DNA from 3 places in the Leisingera sp. NJS201 genome. Region 2 is predicted to be linked to each of the others. Evidence: riboswitches for the same ligand, from Rfam matches in the RefSeq annotation. Region 2 holds a riboswitch; each other region holds the start of a gene.
What was found. A riboswitch is a leader RNA that binds a small molecule or an ion and turns the genes downstream of it on or off. The one in region 2 is predicted to bind cobalamin.
Positions count from the first base shown of each region.

Region 1 (10,574 bases), 1.6 Mb from region 2:
GCGAGGCGCCTGCCCGCGCCAACCTCTCGAATCCCGATATAAGCGCCGCCGCCGGGATTGGCAAGTGCCCCCGCCTGTCCTGCCTTCTGCGTTTTAAAGCTGCAGCGCCAATTCCAGAAAGCCGCCGCTGTTGTGCCCTCGCGGCTCAGCCAGCCCGGCAGGCAGTTCCTCCAGATACCCGATGGCTCCCGGCCCGGTAACGGCAACCGCGCTAGTGCCGGGCACCGGCGCAAGTTGCCAGGGATAAGGCGCCTCTGCCAGCGGATCAGCGGGCAACCGCCCGGCGATGTAGTCGCGGATTGCCTGGCGGATCCGCATCGGCGGCAGCGGCAGATCTTTGGCCTCGCGCAGCATGCTGAAGCTGCCGCCGCCGCTGACCCGGTAGCTGTTGGCCGCGACCGCAAAATGCTGGCCTGGCTCCACAGGCCGGCCGTTCCAGCACAGGTTCCGGATCCGCCGGGCGCCGGGGTTGATCCGCACGCCCGCTGCCGAAAACCGCGGCGGCTGGACTGGGTCAATCTGATAACTCAGCCCGAAAATCACATCGAAATTATGCCCTGCCCGCTGCGGGTCGGCCAGCAACTGCCCTGAGCTGCCCGGCGTGATCCGGCTGAACAGCCCTGCCGACATTTCCAGCCAGTCCAACAGCTGTGCACCGGTGACCTCGACCACCCGCAACTCATTGGGGAAGACCTGCAGATCAGCGATATTGCGGGCACAAAGATCCCCGGCCGCAATGTCGGTATAAAAATGCGGCCCGGAGCGGCCGCCGAATTTGCACGGTGCAACAGCCGACAGCAGCGGCAGGCTTTTTCCGCCGGCACTCTCAAGCAACGGCCGCACCGCAGCAGCCTGGGCACTGCCCACCAGTGCCAGGCCGCGATCCGGCGCGAAGAAAGTAAAATAGGAATGCATCGCAACCGAGCTGTAGCCCGCCGGCTGGCGCATACGTTGCAAAGTGCGCGCGTGGTCTTCTGCCAGCGCCTCCGTAAAACCAGGGTTCTCCGGCACCAGCGGCTGGGCAGCCCCGGTTTGCTGGTGGCGGCCCGCCGGCTGCAGGCTGGCCGAGCCGCCGGCAGGATGCCAGGCTCCGCTGCGATGCTCCAGATCCAGCCTCAGAACACCCAGATGCGAGCCATGCGCACCGGGCATCACGACGGGCTTGGCAAAGGGATGCGCGGGATTCGGCAGCGTCAGATGCGTGTGGCCGCCCACAACGGCATCAATTTCCGGCAGCGCGGCAAGCTGCTCCAGTTCATTTTCGCCGCGGCCCGCCCCGGCATTACTGTCAATTCCGGTATGCGCCAGCGCCAGCACCAGATCGCAGCCCTGGGCCCTCAGCTGCCGGGCCTGGGCCGCGGCGGTTTCAACGATGCCGCCCGCGGCGAGTTGCTGCTGCAACGCCTTGCCGCACCAGATCAGGGTCTGCGGCGGCAGCACCGAAAACAGCCCGATCCGGACCGGTGGCAAACCGGGACAGCCAGGCACCGCCCGCTCCAGCACCGCCCAGGGTACAAACGGCAGCCGAAGATCAGGCTGCCGCGCCGTCAGGCTTGAGCACAGCACCGGACATGGCACGTCTTTCAGGACGCCTGCCAGCGCCTCCAGGCCGAAATCAAAGTCATGATTGCCAAGACCAACGGCATCATATTCCAAAAACCGGAATGCGCGCGCCAGAGGATGGGGGCCTTTGGCGCCCGGCACGATGTCCCCCAGCGGCGACCCCTGGAAGCCGTCGCCGTTATCGACCAGAATGCAGGCCGCGCCCAGGCGGTCAGCCTCAGCCCGTGCGCGGTTGATCAAGGTGGCAGCGCGGGACAGGCCGATGGCCCCGTCCGGGCGGTCGGCATAATAATCATGGCTCAGCAGATTGCAGTGCAGGTCCGTAGTGGCCAGCACGTGCAGCAGCCCGGTGGTGGTCCGGGAGTGCGAGGCGCGCGCCCCGCTTGTCATGTCCGATATTCCGCTGACACCGCCTGCTGCTGCTCCTTCCCGCACCGTTTGGTGCCGTTCTTGGTTTGAGGCTATTTGAATCAGCGTTTTAACGATTTGCAAAGAACCCTTTTTATTGCATTTGATTTTTTCCTGCTGCCGAGGCTTCAAACGGGCCGGCGCGCCCTGTCCAGCAGTGAAAAGCCGCAATTCCCGCCCGGCAGGTGTGGCGGTGCAGTGACAGGCAAGCGCAGATCGCTGCCGATTGCTGGCAACGCCTGCGGCACACTGCCATGGATGGCGCTATTTTATCCATGGCACCCGAAAAAACCGCAGCCAGCCAAAGGAGAGCCGCAATGAAACACGCAGAACAAGTGACTTTCGGCGGCGGCGGGCTGGAGCGGGCGGCCCATCTGCGCTTGGATACCGCTGCGCTGGAAGCGGCCTGGAACAGCGCGGAGGCGCAGGTGCTGCTGATGTGGCGCGGCAAGCCGCTGACCCGGCGCGAAAGGGATGCGGATCTGCCCTGCGGGCTGGGCTGGACCGATCCGGCGCATCCGCTGGCCGCTGACTGCAAGGATGCCGCATTGTTTCTTGGCCTGGCACCTGGCGGCGCGCCGTGTTTTGCCTGCGATATCAGCGGCTGGCAGCCCGAAGGCCTGGATCAGGAGGCGCTCAGCGGTTTTGCCGATGCCAGCGAGCAGCAGCACCCTGATCTGCCCGCGTCCCATGCCTTTGCCGAGCTGCGCCGGGTGATGACCTGCCTCACACCGCTGGAGGCGGAACTGGCCGCCACCGCCAAGGCGCTGCTGGCCTGGCACCGCAGCCACCGGTTTTGCGCAGCTTGCGGCGCGCCCAGCGATTTGGCGCAGGCCGGCTGGCAGCGCATCTGCCCCGCCTGCAAGGCGCCGCATTTCCCGCGCACCGACCCGGTGGTGATCATGCTGATCACCCATGGCGATGCTGTGCTGATGGGCCGTTCGCCCGGCTGGCCCGAGGGGATGTATTCGCTGCTCGCAGGATTTGTCGAACCGGGTGAGACGCTGGAAGCAGCCGTGCGCCGCGAAACATTTGAAGAAACCGGCGTGCAGGTCGGGCCGGTCAGCTACCTGTCCAGCCAGCCTTGGGCCTTTCCGATGTCGCTGATGTTCGGCTGCGCGGGCGAGGCGCTGAGCACGGACATCACCATCGACCCGGCTGAGATCGAAGACGCGCTGTGGGTCAGCCGCCAGGAGATGATGACGGTCTTTGCCGGCGAACACCCGGCTCTAAAGCCGTCACGTCAGGGAGCAATTGCGCATTTTCTGCTCCGAAACTGGCTTGCGGACACGCTGGACTAAAGCGCATATTGCAAAAAACAGCGCGGCAGCACGGCGGCGCAACTGAAGCAGGCGAGCATGGAATTTCAAAGCAAAGAAGATATCGAAGCCCCGATTGCCGACGTCTTTGGCGCGATCTCCGATTTCAGCCTGCTGGAGCGCTCGGCCCTGCGGCGCGGCATCGACGTAGAGCGGACTGGCGATACCGCGCATCCTGAAAACGGCCTGGCCTGGGATATCGGCTTTCGGTTTCGCGGCAAACAGCGCGACATCCGGCTGACACTGGCGTGTTATACCCCGGTCACCGGGCTGGCGCTGACCGGCAGCGGCAGCGGCCTGGACGGCCAACTGGAGATCGAGCTGCTGGCGCTGTCGCCGCGGCGGACCCGGATGTCGGTGCAATTGAAACTGGCGCCCACCACCCTGACCGGCCGGCTGCTGGTTCAATCGCTGAAACTGGCCCGCAGCAACCTCACCCGCCGGTTCAAGCTGCGGCTGGCCGACTATGCCCGGATCACCGAAGAACGGCTGAACCGCTCCGCCTGACTCCAAGGTTTGGGGGAGCCGTGCTATTGCGGCGGCAGCAGCCGCGGCCACAGGGCGGCATTGGCGCGGGCAAAGGCGCCCAGATGGCCGATCTTCTGCACGCCCGCCTCCTGCGGCACCAGCACCGTCCGGCACTGCGGCACATCGCCAAAGACGTCCCCCAGCCGCCAAACGGCCGCAGGCGGCACAACGTCGTCATCCGCCATCGCATACAGATCCACCGGCACGCCGGCGTCTGCCCACTTGGGCCGCGGCAAGGCCGAGCCGGTTTCCGGCAGGTAGCTGCCCGGCGTGGTGCACCAGCGCCGCCACTGCCAGTACACCCCGGCAGGCAAATCGGCCCCGAACCCCACCGCGCGCCCGGGCAGATACCCCAAGGCACGGACCAATGGCGGCACATGGCCAAACCAGAAAGCCAGCGCCAGCGCGCGGTAGGGCCAGGGATGATCGTGGTGATGCACCAAGCCGCCCGCAACCACGATCATGCGGGCGACGTCCTTCAGGCCATCCTGCAGGGGCATCAGCATTGCCCCAGCGAATGGCCGATCACCCACAACGGCACGCCCGCATAGTGCCGTTGCAGTTCGGCCCGGGCAGCCGGCTGATCTTCCAGCGCCCATTGAGCCATTGTCGCATCGGAACGGCGCGGATGGCCCCGCGAGGAGTCTCCGAAATCCCGGTAGTCATAGGTCAGGCAGGCCACCTGCTGCTCTGCTGCCAGCCAGCGTGCGAAATGCCGGTAATAGCGCTGCGGCACCCCGGTTGCGCCATTCAGCACCACTGCTGCCCGCGCCTGCCCCGCCGGGTGGTACAGCCGCCCAGCCAGCAAGTGGGTGCCGGATGCAAACTGCAGTTCTTCTTCGCGGATAACCGCCGTATGTCCTGCGCTTTTGTCCAGCATGGCAACCTCCTGAGTCGATTGGCCTAGACCGATTGGTCTAATCCATCTCTGGACCAATCGGTCCAATGCTGTCAAGCTGCCGCCATGAATGACGTGACGACAGCCAAGGCGGGCGGGACCAGCCCGCCCCCGACCCGCGAGCGGCTGATCCGCGCCGCTGCCGGCCTGTTCCGCAACAAGGGCTACAGCGGCACCGGGCTGGCGGAATTGCTGGCAGAGGCGGGGGCGCCCAAGGGCTCGCTCTACCACCATTTCCCCAGTGGCAAATCCGACCTGGCCCTGGCCGCGGCGGACTGGGCGTCAGGGCAGATGCTGCTGCTGATCGAGGCGTCTTTCACCCCGGCGCCCACCTTCCGGGAGGGGGCCAAGACGGTTTGCTACAAACTGGCGAAACTGTTTGACAAGCAAGGAAAATGGAGCGGCTGCCCGGTCTCTGCCACCCTGTTCGAAGGGCCGGAGAACGAGGCGTTCCACCAGCACGCCGCGCATCTGTTCGAGGGCTGGATTACTGAAACCACCCGCCACGCCCGCCGCCTGGGCCTGCCCGAACCTGAGGCCCGCGCGGCGGCGGAGAATTTCTATATCCTGCTGCAGGGCGGCTGGCAGCTGGCACGGGTGCGGCGGGACTCGGACGTGATCCGCGGGCTGTATTTGCAGATGCAGAAAAACGATTGACGACTCAGGCGTCCTGCCGCTACCGCTTGTGGCGATGGTTCCCGAGCCACAGAATCTTGTGTCCGGGATGAAAAGGGAACACGGTACGGCCCGCGCAAGCTGGCCAAGTCCGAGACTGCCCCCGCAACTGTAAGCGGCGAGCGACCCCGATAGAGCCACTGGCCCTCAATACGAGGCCGGGAAGGATCGGGAAAGCGACGACCCGCAAGTCAGGAGACCTGCCATCGGACGTGTAACTCGAACCCGGGCGGGGTGTCCGGACAGGGTCTGATGGCTGCGGCGGCTGTGATCCGTCTTTCATCCGGTCTCTTGTCCCCCAAACCCCCGTGCCACGCGCGGAGGGCGCAGATATGATGTGGACCGACAAGACGCATTTCTATGCGGCAACAGATTGCAAGTATTTGGGGCGCCCCTGCCCCGCGGCAGAGCGGATGATCGCCAAACTGGCCGAAGCGATGACCAAGGCCAAGCCGCTGACCCAGGAGGATTTTGAGATCACCGGCACCACCGCACTGGACGGCTGCCCGCGCAACTGCCCGGCGCAGTTTGCCGCCAGCCATGACCGGATCCGGCTGTATTGCGGCGTCGGTGAAGAGGCGCCGCGCGAGGGGCTGGACCGCTTTGCCGATGCCATCCTCAGCCGCGACGGTACCGGTTTTGCCGCGTCCAAGCTGGACACCCGCCCCTGCGCGCTGATGGAGGCGCTGCCGAAAACCGCCGAAGCACGGCAGGCGGAACAGATGCTGGCGCTTTAACTGAATACCTGAAGAATGCTGCCCGGCTTATCGGCCGGGCGGTGCAGTATCTCTTTGCGGTGCGCCTCTGGCGGCGGCTCTACGGTGAACAGGCCCAGTGCAATTGGTCCTTGGTTTCCACCGCACAGGGCCGTATCGCCCGCAGCCGGGCCAGCGCCTGCGCCGGGGCTTCGCCGCATTCGATCATCAGCCTCAGCACCGCCATGCCGGACCGCCCGCAGCCGCCCCTGCAATGCACCAGCACCCGGCCGCCGCCGCCCAGTGCTTGCCGTGCAGACCGGCTGGCCGCCGCCCATTTCGCCGCCACAGCGGGCGGCGGCACCTGGAAATCCGGCACCGGCAGATGCAGCCAGCGGCAGGCCATGCTTTGAATATCAATCCCCAGCCGCGGCACATCTGCGGCTGCGTGCTCGGCCTCGGTGGTCATTGAGATGACCAGCCCCGGTTTCCACTGATAGATCTGGATCAGGTCATTACGGTAATCGCCTCCCGCACCGGGCAGCGGGCATAGCGCCAGAATACCGCCGCCTGCTGACAGCGCGTGGATGGTCAGGCCTGCCGGCGCCGCGCCGTCCGGCGCCGCAGGTTCCGGGATATCCTCAGTTCGCATACCGCCTCCTTAGCCGCTGCGTTCCTGCATTTCCCCCGCAGTCCCCTGAGCTACTCCCCAATTGTTGGACAGGTTCTGGCGTAATTTAAGCTACTCTCTGCTCCTGCTGATCGGGTTGGGTTTTGTGTTTTCTCAGCCAATAGACCACGGCCGGGGGTTTGCCGCCAAGGGCGGAATGTGGGCGTTTTCGGTTGTAGAACTCGATCCACTTTCCGACGCCGACCTTCGCCTCTGATCCGGTCTCCCAAGCATGCAAGTAGACGCATTCGTATTTCAGGCTCCGCCAAAGCCGCTCGACGAAGATGTTATCGAGGAACCGGCCTTTGCCATCCATCGAGATGCGCACACCGGATCGCCACAGCCTGTCCGTCCAGGCGAAGGACGTGAACTGGCTGCCCTGATCTGTATTCATGATCTCGGGCGGGCCGAACTTGTGGATGGCCTCGTTCAGCGCCTCGACACAGAAGTCCGCTTCCAGCGTGTTCGAGATGCGCCAGGCCAGCACCTTGCGCGTGTGCCAGTCAATGATCGCCACCAGATACAGGAACCCCTTGCGCATTGGCAGATAGGTGATGTCCGCCGCCCAGACCTGGTTCGGGCGCCCCACCCGCAGACCACGCAGCAGATAGGGGTAGGTCTTGTGCCCCTTCGCAGCCCTGCCCCCTCTCGCACATGCTTTGCATGTGCTGCCGGGCAGCGGGTGTTGGGCTTCTGGTAGATCGGCATGAGCCCCATCACCCTCATCAGCCGCCTGATCCGCTTTTCGTTCACCAAATGACCTTCATTGCGCAGATGCCAAGTCATCTGCCGCACACCGAAGAACGGCGTTTCCAGGAACTGTTCGTCGATCCGGCGCATCAGCATCAGGTTCAGAGCCGTCTCGCCTTTGGGCTGATAATAGAACGACGACCGCGAGATCGACAGCAGCTTGCACTGCTTGCTAATGGGCAGATTGGCATTGGCAGGCTCGATCATTTTCCTCCTCACTTGCCGATCCACGGTTTGAGCTTTCGTGACAAAAAATCGTTGGCAACGGCCAGCTCCCCAATCTTGGCGTGCAGCTCTTTGACCTGTTCTTCGTCAATCTCCTGGGGCTTCCTGCCGCCGCGCTTGAACACGCCGGACGCGCCCTCCAGAAGAGCCCGCTTCCAGCTGTGGATCATCGTTGGGTGAACGCCAAACTGGCTCGCCAGCTCAGCAACAGTCCGCTCGCCCTTCAGAGCCTCAAGCGCGACTTTCGCTTTGAAATCGGGCGAATGGTTCTTCCGTTTCGACATCTCTGATCTCCTCTTCGTCGAAGATCAGCAGACAGCAAATCGCAGCTTACGTCAGTGTCCGAAATTCAGGGGGTAGCTCACCCTGCCTTTGCAGCCTAGCGGTTAAGCAGGCAATCCCAAAGCTCTTTTGCGGCCCCGGACCAGCCCAACGGCGGTGGACGAACGGGCTGCGCTTCAATACCCTGCGCGCAACGCGGAGCACCCCGCATCCCGAATCCGGCACGAGACATCATGAACGATACCCCCAGCGGCACCTCCGGCGCATCCGGCCAATCCCAATACCAGGTTCTGGCCCGCAAGTACCGGCCCGAAACCTTTGCCGATCTGGTGGGGCAGGACGCCATGGTGCGGACGCTGAAAAACGCCTTTGCCGCTGACCGGATTGCTCAGGCTTTTATTATGACCGGCATCCGCGGCACCGGTAAAACCACCACTGCGCGGATCATCGCCAAAGGCATGAACTGCATCGGTGCAGACGGCCAGGGCGGCCCCACCACCGATCCGTGCGGCCAATGCGAGCATTGCACCGCGATCATGGAAGGCCGCCATGTCGACGTGATGGAGATGGACGCGGCCTCGCGTACCGGCGTGAATGACATCCGCGAGATCATCGACAGCGTGCAGTACCGCGCCGCCTCGGCCCGCTATAAGATCTACATCATCGACGAGGTCCACATGCTGTCGACCAGCGCCTTCAACGCGCTGCTGAAGACGCTGGAGGAACCGCCCGCGCATGTGAAGTTCATCTTTGCCACGACTGAGATCCGCAAAGTGCCGGTGACGGTGCTGTCGCGCTGCCAGCGGTTTGATTTGCGCCGGATCGAGCCTGAGGTGATGATTGCGCTCTTGCGGAAGATCGCCACCGCCGAGGGCGCCGAAATTGCCGAAGACGCGCTGGCGTTGATCACCCGCGCCGCCGAAGGTTCCGCCCGCGACGCTACCTCGCTGCTGGATCAGGCGATTTCCCATGGCGCCGGTGAAACCTCTGCTGATCAGGTCCGCGCCATGCTGGGTCTGGCCGACCGCGGCCGGGTGCTGGACCTGATGGACATGATCCTGCGCGGCGATGCGGCGGCCGCGCTCACTGAACTCAGCGGCCAGTATGCCGAAGGCGCCGACCCGCTGGCGGTATTGCGCGATCTGGCCGAGATCACCCATTGGGTCTCGGTGGTGAAAATCACGCCGGATGCGGCGGAAGACCCCACCGTCAGCCCGGATGAACGCGCCCGCGGCAAGGCGATGGCGGATGCGCTGGCGATGCGCGTCCTTACCCGGATGTGGCAGATGCTGCTGAAGGCGCTGGAGGAAGTCGCCGCGGCACCAAACGCAATGATGGCCGCCGAGATGGCAGTGATCCGCCTGACCCATGTGGCCGACCTGCCCAGCCCCGAAGAACTGATCCGCAAGCTGAAGGACACCCCGCCTCCGCCGCCGAATGGCCCCGGCGGCGGTGCGCCGATGCAGGGCATGGGCGCTCCGGCTTTAGGCGGCAGCGGCGGCGCTTCCGGTCATGGCGGCCAAACTGGTCCCGCAGGCGGCGCGCCGGTGGCACATGGCGGCGGCGGCACCATGGCGGCACTGGCGCCGCAGGTCAGCTCAGCACTGGCGCGCTATCCGTCCTTTGAACATGTGGTCGAGCTGATCCGCACCAATCGCGACGTGAAACTGCTGGTCGAGGTCGAGGGCGGCGTGCGTCTGGTCTCCTACCAGCCGGGACGGATCGAATTCACCCCGTCCTCGCAAGCGCCGCGCGACCTGGCGGCCCGGCTTGGCACGGCGCTGCAGAACTGGACCGGTGCGCGCTGGGTGGTGTCGATCGCGCCGGACGGCGACGCGGCCACGATTGCCGAGGTCCGCGATGCCGCCGAGAACGCCCTGCGTGAGAAAGCCGCCGCGCATCCGCTGGTGCAGGCGGTGCTGGAAAGCTTTCCCAAGGCAAAGATCAAACGCATCCGCACGGCGCAGGAGCTGGCCGCCGAAGTCGCCGCCGAGGCCCTGCCCGAGGTGGAGGATGAATGGGACCCGTTCGAGGACGGGTGACAAAAGTGACCCGGGCATCGCCTGACCTTGGGTGGCCGCGATGGCGCTTTCCTTGGGGGAAGGTCAGGCGCTGCCCGGCCTGCCAGCCGGGCGGAAGGGTGTTAAACTCCGGCACCGAGGCAATCCTCCCCTTGTTTCACGCCCTCGCGGCCCGTATCTGTGCCCCGAACCGGAATCTCAGGAGATGACAGATGCTCAAAGGCCTCGGCGGCCTTGGCGATATGGCCAAGATGATGAAATCGGCACAGGAACTGCAGGGCAAAATGGCCCAGATGCAGGAAGAGCTGCATAATGTGATGGTGACGGGCGAGGCCGGCGCCGGCCTGGTCAAGGCGACCGCGTCCGCCAAGGGCGACCTCAAAGGCCTGGACATCGATCCGTCGATCTTCAATGGCGACGACAAGGAAGTGGTCGAGGACCTGATCCTGGCCGCGATTAAGGACGCCCAGGCCAAGGCCGCGGAAAAGGCGCAGGAAGAGATGGCCAAGCTGACCGAAAGCATGGGTCTGCCAAAGGACA
Region 1 covers NZ_CP038234.1:3,428,428-3,439,001, forward strand. The annotation lists RNA gene ffs (signal recognition particle sRNA small type) at 1-29, opposite strand, end outside; gene ETW23_RS16760 (5'-nucleotidase C-terminal domain-containing protein) at 94-1,953, opposite strand; gene ETW23_RS16765 (hypothetical protein) at 2,029-2,292, shown strand; gene nudC (NAD(+) diphosphatase) at 2,289-3,272, shown strand; gene ETW23_RS16775 (SRPBCC family protein) at 3,330-3,797, shown strand; gene ETW23_RS26830 (hypothetical protein) at 3,821-4,318, opposite strand; gene ETW23_RS26835 (hypothetical protein) at 4,318-4,698, opposite strand; gene ETW23_RS16785 (TetR/AcrR family transcriptional regulator) at 4,783-5,373, shown strand; cobalamin riboswitch at 5,392-5,614, shown strand; gene ETW23_RS16790 (hypothetical protein) at 5,724-6,128, shown strand; gene ETW23_RS16795 (protein-tyrosine phosphatase family protein) at 6,208-6,738, opposite strand; partial or broken gene ETW23_RS16800 (IS3 family transposase) at 6,824-8,015, opposite strand; gene ETW23_RS16805 (DNA polymerase III subunit gamma/tau) at 8,247-10,055, shown strand; gene ETW23_RS16810 (YbaB/EbfC family nucleoid-associated protein) at 10,247-10,574, shown strand, end outside.
Region 1: it holds a riboswitch for cobalamin, as region 2 does, so the genes downstream of both, ETW23_RS16790 (hypothetical protein) here and ETW23_RS02955 (TonB-dependent siderophore receptor) in region 2, are expected to answer to the same signal.

Region 2 (10,574 bases):
TAACCTCAAGGCGACCTATCTGCCGCGTGAAGAGCGCACCAACCACGACCACGCTGCCCGCCAGGCCTATATCGCGCTGGGCTTCGCCCTTGCCGCCGCCGCCGAACTGGAGGTCGACAGCACGCCGATGGAAGGCTTCACGCCGGAAAAAATCGACGAAATCCTGGGGCTCAAGGACCGTGGCCTGCGCTCGGTCCTGCTCTTGCCGCTTGGCACCCGCGCCGAAGAAGGCGACTGGCTTCTGCCGATGAAAAAGGTCCGCAAATCCCGCGACACCATCGTGACCGAAATCGCCTGAGGCGTGAACAATGCGGCAAGCGGCAATCCAGGCCGCTTGCCGCAGCTCTGATCAGCTTCCTCTTGCACGCACCCGGGAATCCGCCTATACGCGCGCTGTCGGTACAAGGGCGGTCAACGTCCGGATGACACATCTGAGCAGGGCTGGGGCACACCTCGGCCCTTTGTGTTTGTTTGATCAGATGTGATCCGGGCCACGTCCTGTGCGGCTGAACCAAGACCGGCGGAGACAACCGCATGGCCAGAAAAACCGTATGAAAAGGAAATCTGAGACCTCATGGCTCAAAACGTATCAATGGAGGATTTCGAAGCCCTCCTGAATGAAAGCTTCGAAATGGACACTCCGGACGAGGGTTCGGTTGTCAAAGGCAAAGTACTGGCAATCGAAGCCGGTCAGGCCATCATCGACGTCGGCTACAAAATGGAAGGCCGCGTTGATCTGAAAGAATTCGCAAATCCCGGCGAAGCTGCTGAAATCGCTGTCGGCGACGAAGTGGAAGTCTTCCTGCGCTCGGCTGAAAACGCCCGCGGCGAAGCCGTCATCTCGCGTGAGATGGCCCGCCGCGAAGAAGCCTGGGACCGCCTGGAAAAAGCATACGCAGACGATCAGCGCGTCGAGGGCGCGATCTTCGGCCGCGTCAAGGGCGGCTTCACTGTCGACCTGGGCGGCGCTGTTGCGTTCCTGCCCGGTAGCCAGGTTGACGTGCGCCCCGTGCGCGACGCGGGCCCCCTGATGGGTCTGAAGCAGCCGTTCCAGATCCTGAAAATGGACCGCCGCCGCGGCAACATCGTTGTCTCGCGCCGCGCCATCCTGGAAGAATCGCGTGCCGAACAGCGTGCCGAAGTCATCGGCAACCTGACCGAAGGCCAAGCGGTCGACGGTGTGGTCAAGAACATCACCGAATACGGTGCGTTTGTTGACCTGGGCGGCGTTGACGGCCTGCTGCACGTCACCGACATGGCATGGCGCCGTGTGAACCACCCCTCCGAGATCCTGTCGATCGGCGAAACCGTCAAGGTTCAGGTCATCAAGATCAACAAAGAGACCCACCGTATCTCCCTCGGCATGAAGCAGCTGCAGGAAGATCCGTGGGATCTGGTTGGCGCCAAGTACCCGCTTTCCTCGGTCCACAAGGGCCGCGTCACCAACATCACCGATTACGGTGCATTTGTTGAGCTGGAGCCGGGCGTCGAAGGTCTGGTGCACGTCTCCGAGATGTCCTGGACCAAGAAGAACGTCCACCCGGGCAAGATCGTCTCCACTTCCCAGGAAGTCGACGTCATGGTTCTGGAAATCGACGGTGCCAAGCGCCGCGTGTCCCTGGGCCTCAAGCAGACCATGCGCAACCCGTGGGAAGTCTTCTCCGAAGCCAACCCGGAAGGCACCGAGGTCGAAGGCGAAGTCAAGAACATCACCGAATTCGGTCTGTTCATTGGCCTCGACGGCGACATCGACGGCATGGTTCACCTCTCCGACCTCAGCTGGGACGAGCGCGGTGAAGATGCGATCCAGAACTACCGCAAGGGCGACATGGTTTCGGCCGTTGTTTCCGAAGTGGACGTCGACAAAGAGCGTATCTCGCTGTCGATCAAAGCTCTGGGCGGCGACAAGTTTGCAGAAGCGGTTGGCGGCGTGAAGCGCGGCTCGATCGTGACCGTGAACGTGACCGCGATCGAAGACGGCGGCATCGAAGTGGAATATGAGGGCATGAAGTCCTTCATCCGCCGCTCCGACCTGGCGCGCGACCGTGCCGACCAGCGCCCCGAGCGCTTCTCGGTTGGCGACAAGGTCGACGTCCGCGTCACCAACGTCGACTCCAAGACCCGTCGTCTGGGCCTGTCGATCAAGGCACGCGAGATTGCAGAAGAGAAAGAAGCAGTGGAACAGTATGGCTCCTCGGACTCCGGCGCATCGCTGGGCGACATCCTGGGCGCCGCACTGAAGTCGGGCGACGAGTAATCTCCCCGGCCTCACGGCTGCTGAAAACGAAAGCCCCGCAGGTGTCTGCGGGGCTTTTTTCTTGGTTGGGAGGGCTGGTTCGAGCCCATTGCGGAAGTGCCGGATTCTCGCGGCGCGCGTGCAGCACGACGGCCCGCTGCACTTCCGGAAACCGCCCGCTGCATGGCAGAAGGAAGTGCGGAGGGTTAGGCATGGTGCAGGGACGTTTTGGCGGGCAGTGCCCAAGGCGCGCAGACGCCTTTCCTTCACCGCGGCTGCAAGCAGACAGGGCAAGAGGAAACACTTTTGCCACTAATCGCAGAAAGTGAACCTTCCAGTTTTCAACTGGCATTGGAAAGGAGCAACGACGGGCTTGCCTGCATTGCAAAAGCTCGCCTCATAGGTCCCGCATGAGATTGAACAGCAGTATCGGCCGCGGTTCGACATACTCCCTTTCAGACTTAAGCCGCATCCCCGGTGCTCAAAGCCGAATTTTCTTCACGAAGATTCTCGGACGTAAGTGTATAAATTTAAACAATTGTTTTTTCATTTCACCTTGCAGTCAATCCATAGCAATCTCGATTGAGTTTGCTTCCGCTTGACAGAACAAATCCGGTTTGCCTAAGTCGCGCCTATTCTGGTCCGGCTGGGAAACCACCCGGGTAAAAGGGAACACGGTGAAGTGTAGCCAACAGGCGCTGAATCCGTGACTGCCCCCGCAACTGTGAGCGGAGAGCAATGCTGCGAAATGCCACTGCCCCAAGGGGCGGGAAGGCGCGGCAAAGCTTCGACCCGCGAGTCAGGAGACCTGCCAGGATGATCACCCTATCCCGGTGCGGGGCGCGCCGTAGATAACGGATTTCCGTAGTGGTGGCAGTTTTCACCGTCTGCGGAGGCAGTGCCTTCCAAAGACCCGACCCGAATACACTGCCCGCTTGGGCAGTCACTTGGCCTGCGTTTGTTGCGCGGGCCGGGAGGAATGGAATATGCGCAAGGCAAGCTTGTCCCTGGCCGCGGCCCTGGCCGTCACCCCTGCAATCGCAACCGCCCAGGATTCAGAGGTCACTGACCTGGCGGAGATCATCGTCTCCGGCGGCCTGACGCCGATTGAGGCCCAAAAATACGGCCGCTCCGTCTCAGTTCTGACCAGCGAAGAAATCGAAGATCGCGGTATCACCACTGTCCAGGACGCGCTGCGTTCGGTCCCCGGCCTGATGATAAACGGCTCCGGCGACAGCTTTACCCAGGTCCGCATCCGCGGCGCCGAAGCAAATCACACGCTGATCCTGATCGACGGTGTCGAAGCCTCTGGCGGTGACAGCGAGTACATCCTGTCCGGCCTGGACACTGCCAACATCGAGCGGATCGAGGTCCTTCGCGGCCCGCAGTCGGTGTTCTATGGCTCCAACGCCTCAGCCGGTGTGATCAACATCATCACCAGGACCGGCGGCATCGGCACCGAATATGGCGGTAGCGCCGAGGCGGGTTCGGACGGCTACCGGGCGTCGGCGCGGATCTCGTCACGGACCGAGCGCGGCGGCATTTCCTTCAGCTTCGCCCATGACAATGACGACGGCTACGATACCTCCGGCGATGGCGGTGAAGAGGACGGCATCCGCCGCAGCACCTTGCAGCTGAAGGGCGATTACCTCGTCACCGACCGGCTGAAACTTGGCTTCAACGTCCGCACCTCGGATGAGCGCCATGACAGCGACAGCACTTCTTTCACCGCAACAGACGCAGCCAGCTATGTTGTGGATGATCCCACGCAATTCAGTGACCGCGATGAGCAACTGGCCCAGATCTACGGCGAACTGGACACGTTGGGCGGCCGCCTGAAGCATCGGTTGTCGCTGGAACGCACTGACTTTGACCGCGCTTTCAATGGCGGCACCCCGACAGAGACCAAGACCGAAGCAGCAAATTACCTGCTGAGTATTGGCCTGGACGGGCAGCCGGCGGATCAGGCAGACCACCTTTTGAACGCAATGCTGGAATGGGAAAAGGATTCCAGCAGTTCCAACCCGGCCTTTGCGCGCGAAACCAGTTCGATTGCCCTGGAATACCGCGGCAGCTTTGCCAACGGCCTGGATCTGCAGCTTGGCGTGCGCCACGACAACAACAGCGTATTCGAAGATGCCACCAGCTGGACGGCCAGTGCCTCTTATACTTTCGCAGGCAGCGGTGTGCGGCTGCACAGCTCCGCCGGGACAGGGATCGTGAACCCGTCTTACTTTGAGCTGTTTGCCAACAGTACATTTGGCGCCACCACCTACCTGGGCAATCCGAACTTGCAGCCGGAGGAAAACCGCAGCTTTGATTTCGGGGTAGAGGTGCCGTTCCTGCAAGGGCGCGGTCTGGTTGATGTGACCTATTTCGACGAGACGCTGACAGGAGAGATCGAGAGCTACATGGTGAACGCAACCACGTTCTCCTACCGCAATCAGGCAGGCGACAGCGAACGCAAAGGCGTTGAGTTGGCGGCAAGCCTGGATGCCACAGAAAACCTCTATCTGAACTTGTCCTACACCTATCTGGACGCCACCAACCCGGATGGTTCGGTTGAGGTTCGCCGTCCGGAGCACGAACTGCTGCTGAGCGCAACTCTGAAAACCTTCAACGGCCGCGGCTCTGTGACGACTGATGTCCGCCATGTAGCAGGCAACTGGGATACTCAGTTTTTCGGCTCTTTTGCTACTGCTGAACTGCCGGAATACACCACCGTCAACGTCTCGGCCCAGTATGACTTGACCGACAAAGTGGTGCTGACCGGGCGCGTCACCAACCTGTTCGACGAGGACTACGCCGACGTCTGGGGCTACGCCAAGCGCGGCCGTGCCGCCTATATCGGCGTAAGGGCCGCGTTCTGACCCATGCGCATGCTGCCCGGCATAGTCCTGGCTCTTTTGTGGGCCGCCACCGGTGCTATTGCCGGGCCGTCGCGCGTGGTCACGATGAATCTTTGTGCCGACCAGCTGGCGATGCTGCTGGCGGCCCCCGGCCAGCTGGCCTCGGTCTCCTATATCGCGCGGGACACACGCGCCTCGGCCATGGCTGACGCAGCAATGGCTTATCCCGTCAATCACGGGCTGGCTGAGGAGATATACCTGCTGCAGGCTGATCTGGTGATTGCCGGCGCCTATTCAACACCTGCCACCACGGATATGCTGCGCCGTCTTGGCGTGCCGGTGGTGGTGTTCCAGCCTGCCAGCTCACTGCAGGATGTGCGCGCACGTATCCTGCAGATGGGTCAGGTTCTGGGCCGCGAAGAGGCGGCCCGCGCATTGCTGGCAGACTATGACCAGCGGCTGGAAAAGTTCGAGCAAGCTGGGCCGGAGGCACCACGCGCCGTGCTTTATGCCGCCAACGGGTTCACTTCCGGCAGCATGACCCTCGCGGGCCAAATCCTGCGCGCGGCGGGACTGCGCAATATCGCGGATGAGCTGGGCTATGCGCACTCCGGTCATATGCCGCTGGAACTGCTGGCGTTGGCCGCGCCGGATCTGCTGATCGGCACGTCGCCCTATCCGCGCGCCTCCCGCAGCGAGGACAATCTGGCGCATCCGGTGGTGCGGCAGCTGGCCGCCCGCAGCGGTGCCGGGCAGATCCGCGATGCGGATTGGGTCTGCGGCACCCCGCATGTGCTGCGCGCGGTGGCGGCGCTGGCGGAGGAACGCCGCATTTTTCTGGAAAAGGAGGGCCGGGAATGACCCGTCTGATGCTGATGCTTGCCACGGCCGTTCTGGCGTTGTTCCCTCTGTCGCTGACCGTGGGGCCTGCGGATGTGGGCATCGGCGAAAGCCTCGCGGCCCTTTTTGACAACAGCTATGGCCCGCTGACGCTGGTGATGCGCGAAATCCGGCTGCCGCGGGCGCTGCTGGCGGTGATTATCGGCGGAGGTCTGGGGCTGACGGGGGCCGCGATGCAGGGCTATCTGCGCAATCCGCTGGCGGAGCCGGGACTGATCGGCGTGTCCTCCTCGGCGGCGCTGGGGGCGGTTTTGGCGATCAACACCGGACTGGCGGCCAGCCTCACCCTGGGCCTGCCGCTGGCCGCTCTGGCCGGTGCTTTGGCGGGTGTGTTTCTGGTGATGGCGCTGGCCGGGCCGCAGGGCGGCTCGCTGACGCTGATCCTGGCAGGGATCGCGATTTCGGCGATGGCGGCGGCGCTCACCTCGCTGGTGCTGAACCTGTCGCCCAACCCCTTTGCCGCCAATGAGATCGTGTTCTGGATGATGGGCTCGCTGGCGGACCGTTCGATGCTGCATGTCTGGCTGGTGCTGCCGTTTGCGCTGACCGGGGCCGCGATCCTGATGACGCTGTCGCGGGGTCTGGATGCGCTTACTCTGGGCGAAGATGCGGCGCAGACCATGGGAATGAACCTGAACCGCCTGCGGCTGCTGTTGGTGGTCGGGACTGCCGCCATTGTCGGCGGCGCCACTGCTGTGGCGGGCGCTATCGGCTTCATTGGCCTGGTGGTGCCGCATATCCTGCGCCCGCTGGTTGGCGGCCAGCCGTCGCGGCTGTTGTGCGCCTCGGCGCTTGGCGGGGCCATCATGCTGCAACTGTCTGATATCGCTGTGCGGATCATCCTGCCGTCGCGGGATCTCAAGCTGGGGGTGGTCACTGCGCTGGTTGGCGCGCCGCTGTTCCTGCACCTGATCTACAAGACGCGGAAGGGGCTGGCATGAGCGTGCTTTCAGTCCGGAACCTCGCTGTCACATTGCGGAACCGTCCGGTGCTTCGCGATGTGTCGTTTGAAATCCAGGCAGGTGAATTCGTCGGCCTGTTGGGGCCGAATGGCGCAGGCAAAAGCAGCCTGATGCGCGCCGCCCTGGGGCTGATCCAGGCGCAAGGGCACAGCTCGCTGGCAGCGATGAGCGCGGCGGAGCGCGCCCGCGCGGTGGCCTGGATGCCGCAATCGCGCGAGATCGCCTGGCCGATCCCGGTGGAGCGGCTGGTGGCGCTTGGCCGCCTGCCGCATCTGCCGCAGGGGCTGCGGCTGCCGCCTGGCGATCAGGCGCTGGTCAATCAATCGATTGGGCGCATGGGACTGGATCCGCTCCGCCAGCGTGCTGCATCGCGCCTCTCGGGCGGCGAGCAGGCCCGCGCGCTGATTGCCCGCGCGCTGGCGCAGGATACGCCGCTTTTGATGGCCGATGAACCTGCCGCAGGGCTGGACCCGGCGCATCAGATCTCCACTATGGAGGTCTTTGCCAGCCTCGCTGCCGAAGGCCGCGCCGCGCTGGTATCTCTGCATGATCTGGGGCTGGCGGCGCGCCATTGCACAAGGCTGATCCTGCTGGCCGAAGACAGCATCCTCGCCGACGGGCCGCCCGCCGAAGTGCTGACACCGGACTTGATGGCCCGCGCCTTTGGCATCTCGATCTGGCATGAGACCACGGCGCAAGGGCCGGTATTCCAGCCGCTGGAGGTGCTGTGATGGGCAGGGTCACCCTGGAACACCCCTGGATCGAGTTTGACCTCGGTGCAGAGATGCAAGTGCTGAGCTTGGCAGTGAACCGCCCCGGCTTGGTCACCGCCCGCCGCATCCTGTGGCGCGAAGTCCGCAACAGTGACCTGCCGCGGGATCTGGATGTCACCGAATGGTTTGCCGGTGAACTGGCACAGCGGGGTGGCGGGGATGCCGTGGCCTTTCTCACCTCGCGCGATGTGCGCCGCTACTGCGAAGCCATGGCTGAGGTGGAGGGCATCCAGGCCCATGCGGTAGCCACCGTCGGGCTGTCCAACGCCGAGCGGGTTGGGAGCCGGATGGACTACGCCGGCCGCAACTGGGGCACCATCAATGTCGCACTGCGCCTCTCCGAAGGGCTGACCCACGCCGGGCTGATCGAAGCGATGAGCATCGCGGTCCAGGCCCGCACCGCGGCCGTGATGGACGCTGGCATCATTTTGCCAAGCGGAACCGCGACCGGCACCGGAACCGACTGCGTCGCGGTGGCCGCCCTGGCCGGCGCAAACCCCTATGCAGGGCTGCACACCGCCACCGGCGAAGCCATCGGCAAAGCCGTTTATCAGGCCGTCCACACCGGCGCTCTGGAGCGGAAAACAACCAACAGGTGGGCCGCAGATGCCTAAGCTTCAACAAGTGCTGAAAGACGCGCTGATGCAGGAAGACTGCGGTTGGAACATGGGGTCTTTTGGCGCCATAGGTGAGTTCCACCACGTCTATGGCGACCCGGCGCCGCAAGAACATGCCGGGCTTATGCAGGTCACGGACCGCGGCGGGGTGCGTATTGATACGCTGGAGGGCGTGCGCCCGGTGGCCTATGAGATCCTCAGCCCCAAGCCGCACCGCTGGACCCAGGCGGTATCCCTGTGCCTGCCGCATGACGCCGCCGCGATGAACCAGCGCGATGTGCTGACCGCGCTTGGCCCCGACGAAGATGCGCTGCGCGACGAAGACCGCGGCGCCCAGTTGTTCGACATGGGGCTGGGCCAGTACCAGGCGGATTTCTGCATCCGCACCGCCGACCCGGAACTGCTGGAAGTTTTGAACGAAAACGCCGGCCGGTCGCTATTCGAGCACGGCAACCCGGCGATGGGTGCGATCCTGAAGCACCATCCGCATCGGGTGCTGCTGACCCGCCTTGGCCGGGTCGAAGTTTATCAAATGATCTGCGGTCCCGACACCGGTGGCAAATCCCCCGAAGGCCCGCACACCCATGTGCTGCCCAAGCTGCTGCGTGCCGAGCGTACCCATTCCGCCAACACCCCGATCCCCGAGGGCTGGGTGCCCTGTTGCGGCGTGCATCCGGAGAACCCGGTGGTCAACCGGCTGGGCGAGGACAAGGTGTTCAACCGTGCCGCCTTTGATGCCTTTCAGGAGCTGCTGGGTGCTTGGGGCGCCGAAGCATATTGCCAGGGTAAGCAGGCAGTGTGGGGGCTGCTGAATACAGAAACACCTGCTGAGGATGCCGAAGAGCCCGGCACCCGCGAAGGCCGGGCAGGCTGGCGCAATGGCATCCGTCAATGGCGGTTGCTGCACGGCCCCAGCCGCCTGAGCGTATCCTATGCCGAACGCTTTGACCGCGGCGCAGAGCAAACCGACCCGGAAAACCCGGGCCACTGACGGAGGCTGCGCTGTTCCTTGCCCCTCTCCTTGTTTTCATGGCCCGCGGCGGCCCCGCCCTGTGGGTGATTGCAGGGCTGTCGGTGCTGACCCCGCGCTGTTTTTCTGGTGTGCAACCCGGCTTGCGCTGGCGGGCGCCTGGCACAAACCGCTGACCGAAGCATGGCTTGTTCAATGGGGTGAGGGGCACGCGGCGCCTAGCCACCGCAGGACGCACACCGCTGGACCGGGTAACGCTGTCTGCGATGCGGGCCGCGCTGAAGCCTGAATTCACTGCGGAGACGGCAGAGAAGGAAACCACCCGCACCGCCAAGGCGGAACTGGCCGCCCGGCATTGCGGCACGCTGCAGAATGAGGCTGGCCTTTGGACCACCGCGCTCAAAAAAAAGCGCCTCAGCTTCACGCCGATGATCGACGTGGTGTTCCTGCTGCTGATCTTCTTCCTGCTGACCTCGCAGATCGCTCCGCGGGCACCTACTCCGTTTGCGCCGCCCAGGCTTGAGAACGGAGACAGCGCAACACCGGGAATTCTGCACGTGAAGACCGGCTGAAGCGACGGTAGGGTGCGGCTGTACTCTCCCGAATCGTACCTCAGATGCGGCTGCCCCGGGGAGGAGAACAGGGGAAAGCAAGGGTGCGTTTAAGGGTCTCGGCCCAAGGGCCGCTGACTGCGGCGGCGATTTCCAAAAGTTCCGGCAGTTCAAACCTGGACCGGGCTGCGTAGCAGGCCGCACAGAAGGCCGGGTATCCACGCGCTTCTATGGCGCTCGCCCCTGGGAGTTATGCATTCGAATTTCCGCCCTGTTTCACGAACTGGAACAAGCGCCTCGGCGCTGCCTTGCGCGGCGCGGCTTGACGCGGGCGGGAAGTTCCTAGGCATGAGGTCGTCGATGCGGCTTCTGGGATGGCCGTCGAGCAACGCGCGCAGCGTGCCGGAAAGGCAGCTGACCGGATCGACGTCGCACATTTTGCAATTCGCAATCAGGCTGGCGCGCAATGCCCAGTTCTCAGCGCTGATCCCGTCTTGTCGAAGACGCGCCCCGGCACGGTGTGTGTCGTGTCGAAGACGCGCCTCGCGCACAGTGTATGCAGCATGCTGGCCATACCGGTCCGTGCGCCAAGGCGCTTGGGGGCCGCAGCGATGGTCACGACCGTTTGTGCCGGCGCCCGGAACAGCAGGCCGCCCGCTTTTTCCAGAAGGCGATCTGCGTGATCCCGGCGGGCATGGTGAAGACCAAGTGGAAAT
Region 2 covers NZ_CP038234.1:600,551-611,124, forward strand. The annotation lists gene ETW23_RS02945 (NAD(P)H-dependent oxidoreductase) at 1-298, shown strand, start outside; gene rpsA (30S ribosomal protein S1) at 575-2,257, shown strand; cobalamin riboswitch at 2,858-3,067, shown strand; gene ETW23_RS02955 (TonB-dependent siderophore receptor) at 3,223-5,106, shown strand; gene ETW23_RS02960 (ABC transporter substrate-binding protein) at 5,116-5,946, shown strand; gene ETW23_RS02965 (iron ABC transporter permease) at 5,943-6,926, shown strand; gene ETW23_RS02970 (ABC transporter ATP-binding protein) at 6,923-7,678, shown strand; gene ETW23_RS02975 (adenosylcobinamide amidohydrolase) at 7,678-8,334, shown strand; gene ETW23_RS02980 (hypothetical protein) at 8,327-9,328, shown strand; gene ETW23_RS02985 (biopolymer transporter ExbD) at 9,508-9,879, shown strand; partial or broken gene ETW23_RS26665 (energy transducer TonB) at 9,906-10,052, shown strand; gene ETW23_RS02995 (transposase domain-containing protein) at 10,029-10,295, opposite strand; gene ETW23_RS26670 (transposase zinc-binding domain-containing protein) at 10,474-10,574, opposite strand, start outside.

Region 3 (10,574 bases), 190 kb from region 2:
TGACCCGGCCTGCCGCGGTCGATGCCTTTGCCCCGCAGAACCGGCTGCACGCCCTGCTGGGGCGCCGCGGCTGGTAGTCCGGCACCAGCCCTACATCACGGCGGAACCTGCCAGATGTTCGGCGATCCAGTCGAACACCAGGCTGGGCCCCCGCAGGCGGCTGGAATAGTCGCGCGACATCACATAGCCGGCATCGCTGACCACCACATCCGGCACCACCCTGACCAGCGACCCGTTCTGCAGCAGCCGGTCGATCAGCCCCAGCCAGCCCAGGGCGATGCCATCCCCGAAACTGCGGATTGCACCACCATGTCGTAGTTGTTGAAACTGATGTAGTTTTTCGACCGCTCCCCCGCGATACCCAAGCGGTCGAACCAGCCCTGCCAGGTCTGCCACTCCGCCGAGGCCGGTTTCGACAAGCTGAGCAGCTGAAAGTCCAGCAGGCTTGCTGCTGAAGATACCGGGCCATGCCGTTCCAGATAGGCCGGGCTGCACACCGCCCCGACGCGCTCCTGCAGCAGCATCACATCGCCGTCACCCATACTGCTGCGCGGGCCGACGTGGATTTTGATATCGCAATCCTCGCCATAGTCGTCCGGCGCTACCTGCGAGGCGAGGATCTGGATTTCGATCTCATCCCCCAGTTCGGCGCGCAGATGCGACAGCCGTGGCAACAGCCAGAAACTGGCAAAGGCAAAATCCGCCGAAATCCGCACCCTTGGCCGGGACTTCCGCTCCAGCAGCGACGCCACCGAGTTCCCCATCTGCGCCATCGCCGGACGGACCACATTCAACAGCCGCACACCCTCGTTGGTCAGCGACACACCGCGGTGCTCGCGCCGGAACAAAGCAATGCCCAATTCCGTCTCAAGACCCTTGATTTTCTGCGAGACCGCCGATTGTGTCAGCCCCAGCGCCTCGGCTGCGCCGGTGAAATTACCATGCCGGGCCACCAGGTCGAAACTATGCAGCGCGACCAGGTTATAGCTCAGCTTCCTATTAATGCTGCTAATGTCATTCATAAATTATTGCCTACTGCAAAATGCAGAATTTTTGTACCAGAAAATGCCCTGTGTAAGGTCTGCTAAGCCGTAGCCCCGGGCGGCATCAACGGGCAGATCAACAGAAACAGGGAATTTTCATGTCAATCAAACCTCCTTTAACGGATCTGCCGATCGGCACATCCGACAGCGGATTTTACCGGGGCTTCAGCCAGATCGTCACCATTTCGTCAAAACTGATGATCGGCGGGCTGGTGGTCTGGGCCATTGCCTTTCCCGAACAATCCGGTGCGGTGCTGAATTCGATCAACGGTTTCCTCCTCGCGTCCTTCGGCGCCTGGTACATCTGGACCGTGGCACTGTTCGTGCTGTGCTGCATCGCGCTGGCCATTTGGCCAACGGCGGGCAAACTGAAACTGGGGCAGCCGGACGACAGACCCGAATTCTCCAATTTCTCGTGGTTCTCGATGATGTTCGGGGCCGGCATCGGGGTCGGCATGCTGACCTGGGCGGTGGCCGAGCCGATCTACCACTGGAACAATAACCCCGAAGTGATCCAAGGCCTGACCAATGGCGGTGCTGCGGACAATATCCGCATGGCTTACAAATGGTCCTTCCTGCATTGGGGGCTAGGTGCCTGGGCCTGCTATGCAATTGCCGGGCTGGCGCTGGGGTTCTTCAGCTACCGCCGCGGGCTGCCGCTGACCATGCGCTCGTCGCTGACACCGCTGTTCGGCGCCCGGCTGTCCGGATCCATCGGCCATGTGGTGGATATCGTCGCCGTGGTCGCCACCATCCTTGGCGTGGCGCAGACCCTGGGTTTCGGGGTGGAACAGTTTGTCTCCGGCCTCACCCGTATTGGCATTGACGGGCTGACCAACGAGGCCGGCACCGCCAATACCGCAGGGGTGATTGTGGCAATCCTGGTGATTATGGCTGCCTCCACTGCCTCGGCCCTGTCGGGTGTCGGCAAGGGGATCAAGTGGCTGTCGAACATCAACATGGTGCTGAGCATCGCCTTGCTCAGCTTCTTTCTGCTGTTTGGTTCCACCTTCTTTGGCTTGCAGGCGCTGGTTGTCGGCCTGTGGGATTACCTGATTGCACTGCCGGATATGATGTTCCGCGTCTGGACCGGCGACGGCAGCCCGGACAGCGTAGCCACAAAGCTGGAAGGCTGGCAGGGCGCCTGGTCGGTGTTTTACTGGGCCTGGTGGATTGCATTTGCCCCGTTTGTCGGCCTGTTCCTGGCCCGCATCTCCAAGGGCCGCACCATCCGCGAATTTGTGCTGGGCGCCATGATAGTCCCGTCGCTGATGTGCTTTGTCTGGTTCACCTGGGCCGGCGGCACGGCAATTGATCTGGAACTGAACGGCGGCGCAAGCGGCCAGATCTCCTCGGCACCTGATGGCGACAAGATCTTTGCCATGGTACAATACATGCTGTCGCCCTGGGTCGGCTGGGCGATGTCGGTGATGATCGTGATCCTGCTGATGACCTATCTGGTGACCACGGCGGACAGCGCGGTGCTGATCGTCAACACCATCAACGCCGCCGGTGACGAAGGCCCCAAGGCCCGCCCGCATATCATCTTCTGGGGTGTGGCGCTTGGCGCGGTGGTGACGGCGCTGCTGCTGGTCGGCGGATTGAAGGCGATCCAGACCGCTATGGTGATCGGCGCCCTGCCCTTCTCGGTGGTGATGGTGCTGCAATGCGCGGCCCTGATCAAGGCAATCTACAACGACGGCCGCCGCGAACAGGCAGGGATCGCCACCACAATCATCCAGGAGCCGGCGGAATAAAGCCCCCGGCGGATGGCTGCTGGCGGGCGGGGCAGCCATTCACACCCTTTCCACTGCTGCCCGCATCTTTTCCGGCGCTGAACACAGCAACAAAGGAAGCAAAATGACCCAATACTATAACAGGGAAACCCTCCACCCGCAGTGCGCATGCATGCGGAGGAAACAGCCCAAGGCAAACTGGACCGCCGCGAGTTCCTGTCCCGCGCAACCGCGCTGGGTGTAACCGCATCCGCGGCCTATGGCATGATCGGCCTCAGTCAGCCGGTGCAGGCGGCGGCCAATATCCAAGAGGGCGGCACCATCCGCATCCAGCAGGTGGTACGGGCGCTGCTTGATCCGCCGCTGTTCAACTGGCCGCAACTTGGCAACTTGGTGCGCGGCTATCTGGAATATCTGGTGCAGTACAACGCAGACGGCACCTTTGAGCCGCGCCTCCTGGAAAGCTGGGAGGTCAACGAGGATGCCACCGAATACCTGCTGCACATCCGCCCCGGCGTGAACTGGAACGACGGCCGCGGCACCCTGACCGCCAAGGACGTGGCCTATAACTTTGCCCGCTGGTGCGATGGCAAATGGGAAGGCAACTCAATGGCGGCCCGCATGGGTTCCTTGCAGAACGAGGCCGGCGACGGCCCCGCCGAGGGCGCGCTGGAGGTGGTCGACGATCTGACGCTGAAGGTGAAGCTCACCCGCCCCGACATCACCATCATCCCGGCAGTGACCGAATACCCCGCGGCCATTGTGCCGGACGGCTGGTCGGGCGATCCGGGCGCCGACCCGGTCGGCACCGGCCCCTACAAACTGGTGGAATACGAGGTCGGCGTCAAAGTGGCGCTGGAAAAGAACACCGGCCACGAATGGTGGGGCGAAGGCGCCCATCTGGACCGGATCGAGTTTGTTGACTTCGGCACCGACGGCTCCACGCATCTGTCAGCCGCCGAGGCCGAAGAAATCGACATGGTCTATGAAACCGTGGGGGAATACGTCGATATCTTCACCTCCATCGGCTGGAACGTGAGCGAGTCGATCTCGGCCAACACGCTGGTGCTGCGCACCAACCGCGACGCCGAGGTCGATGGCGCGCAGCCCTATGCCGATGCCCGCGTCCGCCGCGCCCTGGCGCTGGCCTGCGACAACGCGGTGCTGCTGGAACTTGGCTATGACGGCCGCGGCACCCTGGCGGAAAACCACCACGTCTGCCCGATCCACCCGGAATACGCCGATATCGGCGCCCCGGTGCGCGACCCGCAAGCCGCGCGCGCGCTGATGGAGGAGGCCGGGATGCTCGATTTCGAGCATGAGCTGTACTCAATCGACGACGACTGGCGGCGCAATACCACCGACGCGCTGGCAGCACAGATGCGCGACGCAGGCCTAAAGGTCAAACGCACGGTTCTGCCCGGCAACACCTTCTGGAACGACTGGGACAAATACCCGTTCAGCTCCACCGACTGGGGCCACCGTCCGCTGGGGGTGCAGGTGCTGACACTAGCCTATAAAACCGGGGTGGCCTGGAATGAAACCGGCCTTGCCAGCGCCGAGTTCGATACCATGCTGGAGGCTGCCTCGGCCATTGCCGACGCCGATGTCCGCCGCGGCCACATGGAAAAGATCGAGCAGTTCATGCGCGACGACGGCACCGTGATCCAGCCCTACTGGCGCTCGCTCTACCGCCACGCCCGCCCCGGAGTTATCGGCGCCGAGAGCCATCCGATCAACGAAATCCATGTGCACAAGCTGGCACTGGAAGCCTGATCAGGCCCCGAAAACAAGGGCGCGCACCAGATCCGGCGCGCGCCCGTTTTCATCAGATATCGACCTCAACCCGGCCAATCGGGTTGGAGCAGCAGGCCAGGATGAAACCGGCCTCCACGTCTTCCTCCGAAATGCCGCCGTTGTGGACCATATGCACCTCGCCTGCGGTTTTCTTGACCTTGCAGGTGCCGCAGATTCCGAAGGTGCAGCCCGACGGAATGTTGAGACCCGAGGCCTTGGCCACCGCCAGCACCGTATCTGTTTCGGTGCAGGTTGCCATAACACCGGAAGCCGCAAAGCTGATCTCGGCGGCAGCAGTTTCCTCCGGCACCACATCGTCGATCTCTGGCACATCAGCGGCTGTTTCAACCGGCGCGCCAAAGCTCTCCTGGTTGTAGTTCTCCATGTCAAAGCCCAGGCCGTTGAGCATGTCGCGCACCGCCTGCATGAAGGGTTCCGGCCCGCAGCAGTAGACCTCGCGCTCCAGGTAATCCTGCGCGATAAGGCCCAGCATGATCTGGTTCAGCTGGCCGCGGTAGCCGGTCCAGACCTGATAAGGGTCGTCCTCCTCCACCACCAGGTTCAGCTTCAGCCCCGGCAGCCGCGACGCCATGCTTTCCAGCTGCTGGCGGGCGATGATCTCGCTGGGGCGTTTGGCGCAGTTGATAAAGCAGATGTCGGGCGACTGGCCGCGGTCGAACAGATACTGGGTCATCGACAGGCTGGGTGTGATGCCCGAGCCTGCGGAGATGAACAGAAACTTGCCATTCGGACGCTTTGGCAGGGTGAACACCCCTGCCGGGCCGGAGGCGCGCAGGATCCTGCCGGGGCGCAGATGGTCCAGCATCCAGCGGGTGCCGATGCTGTCGCCCTGGGCCTTGACCGTGACCGAGATCGACAAGGGCCGCGAGGGCGACGAGCTGATGGTATAGGTGCGCCAGACTGTCCCTTCCGGCACCGGCAGCTCCAGCGTCAGGAACTGGCCCGGCTGGTATTTGAACCACGCGCCCGACGGCGCGCGGAAGCTGAAGGTGGCGGTGTTCGGCGCTTCCGGAACAACCGAGACGCATTCCAGCATCTCGTCGTCCTTCCACGCCAGGGTTTCGTCCAGAGTCTCAAAATTGGCCTGCAATCCCATGATCTTACTCCGCCGCAATCAGATGGCGGCCGGTCAGCGCGCGGGTCAGGTGTTCAGCATACCAGTTGGAGAACTGGATGACGCCGCTTTCCTGCACCTCGGAATAGGGACCGGGTTCATAAGCGGGGGAGTTGATGCCTTGCTGGTTGTCTTCGACCACAATGCGATCCTCGTCATTGGTCGCCATCCAGACCTCGGTCAGGCGCTTGATGTCGTAATCCTGGCCCTCGACCGCATCCTTGTGCACCAGCCATTTGGTAGTGACTTCGGTTTCGGTCGGGCTGATCGGAGTGACCCGGAACACGAGGGAATGATCCGGCAGGAAGTGGTTCCAGGTGGTCGGATAGTGGAACTTCAGCAGCGTGCCGGCATCAGCAAAGGGCACCCGGCCCAGCGGCTTGGCCACTGCCGCCTTGCCGTCCATGGTGTAGCTTTCCGCGCCCTCATTCAGCGGCATCCGCGCCAGCCGGTGCTGGCCGCGCGCATCCATGCGGAACTGCGCCGGGCAGCCTGCCGCTTCAATCCGGTCAAAGTGCTTTTGCAGATGCGGCGGGGTCTCGCCGCCCTCTACGCCAGTGACCGAAGGGTCCTCGGGGAAGGTCCGGCACAGCGACGGGTGGTTGCCGCCGCAGTGGTAGCACTCGCGGTTGTTCTCCCAGACCAGCTTCCAGTTGCCGTTCTCGATGATCGAGCTTTCAAAGGCCACCTTGGCATTGCCCAGATCATGCGGCTCCAGATAGGGACGCGCCACAGCGGCAAAGGCGTCGAAGTCCGGCGCCTCATCCGCCAGGCAGATGTAGATCAGCCCGGCCAGGTCGCGGCAATGCACCGGCTTCAGCCCGTGTTTGGAGGCATCGAAATCCGGCCCCATGTCACGCGCCCACAGCAGTTTGCCGTCCAGCTCGTAGGTCCACTGGTGGTAAGGGCAGACCAGCTTGGGCGAATTGCCCTTTTTCGCCTTGCACACAACCGAACCGCGGTGGCGGCAGGCGTTGTGGAAAGCACGCACTTCGCCATCAGTGCCACGCACGATGATGACGTTATACGATCCCACCTGATGGGTCACATAATTGCCCGGTTTCGGCACTTCGCAGGCGGGAATGGCAAACAGCCACTCGCGGTAGAAGATCTGCCGCATGTCCAGATCCAAAACACCCGGATCGGTGTAGAACGCCTGTTCCAGAGAATAGTTTTTCTGCCGCGCCATCAGCTTGGCCAGAATTTCGCTGTCGTGAAGCATCTGCTTCTCTCCTCTGCCGCATCCCCGCGGCGTGTTGGCTTGGGTGCAGGCATAAGCAAAGGGATTGCGGACACGCGCCGCAACCGCCCCGCCGCCGTCCGCGGTTGACGTTTACATGGCAAGGCTGGTTTCCGGACTGTCCCGGGGCCGCTTTGGCGGCGGGGCCTGGCACCTTCCCGAAGCCATTGGCTTCAGTGGTTGTTTGCCATGCCTTGCCCGGGGTCACCGTTGCGGGGGCAGTGCCGGAGTTTCACCAGCTTCCCAATTCTCCGCCCGAAGGACGGCACCTTGCTATCTGCGGTATTGCCTGAAAAATTTCCGGCCATCGGAAACAAAACCGACCCGGCGAAACCGGAATAAGACATGCAGGTTTACCGCGCCGGGCGGGACAGGGATGTCCAGAAACTCAAACCGGCATCCGCCAGCCCGTTTGCGGCAAGCGCTTATCTTTCATGCGGTTACCCGCGGCTGATCCCACCGAATCGATTCGCACGCAGTGAATCTTGCGTCAGCCCCTTGGAACGCGGCATGCGGTTAATTATATGTCGTATAATTAACCGCATGCACAGGAGAACCCGATGACCACCGGCCACGTCTTCATCGCCACCAGCCTCGACGGCTTTGTGGCCCGCCAGGACCATTCGCTGGATTGGCTGCACAAACAGCCTGTTGCCGAAGATGACGATGGCGGCTTTGCCGCCTTCATGTACAGCGTCGACGGGCTGGTCATGGGAACCGGATCGTTCCGCACCCTGCTCGGGTTCGGCCAATGGCCCTACAGCAAACCTGTTGTGGTCCTCAGCAGCAGCCTGACCGAACAGGACATTCCCGAGGAGCTGAAGGACAAGGTGCGCCTCAGCACCGCCGCGCCCGCAGACCTTATGCAGGAGCTGCAAGAAGAGGGCTGGACCCGCGCCTATATCGACGGCGGACGGATGGTGCAGTCCTTCCTGCGCCAGGGGCTTATCGCCGATCTGACCATCACAACGGTCCCGATTCTGATCGGCATCGGGATTCCGCTGTTCGGCAGCCTGGACCGGGACATCGACCTCCAGGCGGCAAGCTCCCGCATCCTGCCCACCGGCATGGTCCAGACCACGTTCCGGGTAGCCTGACCAATGCCCCCGCGCATGGGCCGCCCGCCCAGGGGCAGCCGGACCCTCAGCAAGGATGATGTGCTGAAAACGGCCCTGCAGCTGCTCGATGAGGGCGGCAGCAAGGCCCTCACCTTCAAAGCACTGGCAAAGGCGCTTGGCGTCACCCCGATGGCCGTTGCCCATCACGCCGGAACCAAGGACGAGATGATTGCATCCCTCGTCGCCATTGCGTTTGCAGGTTCAGACACCCCGTCAGAAGCGGCAACGCCCAAACTGCGGCTGCGCGACCTGATGACACGCTATTGCGCCCAGGTGACCAAGCATCCGGAGCTTGCAAAGTGCATCCTGGAAAACCCGGCCCTGATCGGCCCCTCCCTGACCGGGCTGACCCGGCTGATCGAGGCGGAAATCACCGCCGCAGACGTATCTGGCGCAGAGGCCCGCACCATTCTCTGCCTGCTGGTGGATTACACACACGGTTTCGCCTTTGCTGCCGCCGCGGCACCACGCGGGGCGCTTTCGGCTGGCGATTTCACCCCGGCGCTGGATTGGGTGCTCGACCGTATCGAATAAAAAAAATGCGGGCCCGTTCAGGCCCGCGCATCCGTTTGCAAGTTTCAGAGCCGCCCGGTCCGCGGCCCCTCTCGTCACTTCGACTTCCAGCTGTCCAGCCAGCGCCGGAACCGTCCCCTGCGCTCGGCAAGCGCATCGCCGGCGGCATACAGGCTGTCTTCGACATTCTCGACCATCGGGTCGATCCGCGCCCGGCGGAAGCGGCGCCAGCGCACATAGACGGCCCAGAATACCGCCGCCAGAAGCACCAGAACAATGATCGTGAACCAGTTGGCTGGCTTGTCCTCCGGTCCCGCAACCGGGTTGATCGTCACCGCGTTGGGAAAGACCGACAGGAATTCATTGCGCCAGCCATAGTGCATCACCGCCACCCATTCCGGGTTCGCCTTGGTTGAGATGCTGTCATTGGCATCCGTATACAGATTGGCCGTATCGAACTTGAAATAGGGCGGCCAATTCCAGCCGGTATCCTCATTCCGGTACACGATATTGCGGCCATTGGGGCGCACCGCCTGGATGAACTGCACATCGCGGTTGATCAGCTCCGCCGACTGGTCATCCGGCTGCGACCAGAAAACCCGCGTCCAGTCGTTCAGCTCCTGCCGCTCCTCGTAGGTATTGACGATCCGCACCACATCGTACTGCGGCAGCGTATAATGCAGAAAGGCCCCGAACAGCACCCAGATGGTGATCAGGAAAGCCCATTTGATGAAACGCATCTGCTGCACCTCACATGAAGTTAATGACATAGACCAGAAACGCCAGCGCCCCCAGCGGAATGATATAGACCAGCAGGATCAGCTTGCGCCGGAACGAGCGGTCGTATTGTTTCAGCCCCCGCTGGATGAAGGCGGAGCGGTCGCCGGTCAACCCCTTCTCTTTCCAGCGGCGTTTCAGTTTCGCCCGCCGCACCTCACGCGAATAAAGCGACACCGTGCCATAGGCCACGGTCAGCACCACCAGCAGGATCAGGATCAGGCGAAAAAAACCGAACATTCAGCGGTCCCTTACCCGGCTGACCGCGCCCCAGGGGCCGACCCGATCGACCATCCCCTTGCGCTGCACCCGCGGCAGCTTGGGCAGACGGTCCTGCATATCCGGCTCATGCCCGAACAGCGCGGCGCGCGCGCCGGCCTTGTCCACCGCATATTCGCGCGCCAGGAACTCAGCCGCATAGGCCTTTTTCGTCTCCGGCCAGCCCCGGTACTGACGGTAGAATTCTTCCTTGTGGCAGATGAACATCTGCCGGAAGTCATGCGGGCACAGCTCCGCCAGCAGCATATTCACCAAGTCCCGCTGGGCAGTGTCCGACGCCCGCAAGGAATAGAAATAGGCCGGATGGTCCGAGCGGATCTTCGGCCATTTGCCGCCCCCCTCGGCCCAGCGCACCAGCGCCGCCAGCCCCTCGAACTCCGCCGGCAGCTCATCCGCATGCCGCGCCGCCATCCGCCGCAGGTCACCGCGCGACAGGCCAGTGAGGTCCCGGCCCTTCCCGGTCAGCACGCTCACCGCCAGGAACCCCATTTTCTGCCGCAGGATCGCCGCGCCATCGACGCCGCGCGACCGGATCACCGGCTCTGCCAGCCCGTTCAGTTCCAGAAACTTGGCAATCGCATTGCGCTCGCTCAGATCAAACACGCGGGCCAGCGGCACGTCCTCGGGCTTCGCTCCGCTGGCAATCACCGCCGGGTGCTCAACGTCCTGAAACACATAAAGCCCGCCGAAATGCGCAGTCCAGAAGTTCGACTGCTCAAAGACCTCATGCTCCAGATGCACCGGATTGCGGGTCACATCGCCGGTCTTCTCCGCCGTCGCAATCATCTCCCCGATCAGCGCATCGTCAAACCAGGCATCCTCATGCGTTTTGAACCGCTCCACCAGCTGCGCCAGGTGGTCCGCATGGCGCAAGGTGCCCTTGGTGGTATCCGCCTCGATCCGCACCTGCCGGATGTCGAACAGCTTGGCCGGAGA
Region 3 covers NZ_CP038234.1:411,596-422,169, reverse strand. The annotation lists gene ETW23_RS02095 (MATE family efflux transporter) at 1-77, shown strand, start outside; gene ETW23_RS26540 (hypothetical protein) at 91-216, opposite strand; gene ETW23_RS02090 (LysR family transcriptional regulator) at 255-1,022, opposite strand; gene ETW23_RS02085 (BCCT family transporter) at 1,142-2,800, shown strand; gene ETW23_RS02080 (ABC transporter substrate-binding protein) at 2,948-4,555, shown strand; gene ETW23_RS02075 (hybrid-cluster NAD(P)-dependent oxidoreductase) at 4,608-5,693, opposite strand; gene ETW23_RS02070 (SRPBCC family protein) at 5,698-6,933, opposite strand; cobalamin riboswitch at 7,038-7,239, opposite strand; gene ETW23_RS02065 (dihydrofolate reductase family protein) at 7,512-8,048, shown strand; gene ETW23_RS02060 (TetR/AcrR family transcriptional regulator) at 8,052-8,603, shown strand; gene ETW23_RS02055 (DUF1523 family protein) at 8,678-9,322, opposite strand; gene ETW23_RS02050 (hypothetical protein) at 9,333-9,599, opposite strand; gene ETW23_RS02045 (DUF6638 family protein) at 9,600-10,574, opposite strand, start outside.
Region 3: it holds a riboswitch for cobalamin, as region 2 does, so the genes downstream of both, ETW23_RS02070 (SRPBCC family protein) here and ETW23_RS02955 (TonB-dependent siderophore receptor) in region 2, are expected to answer to the same signal.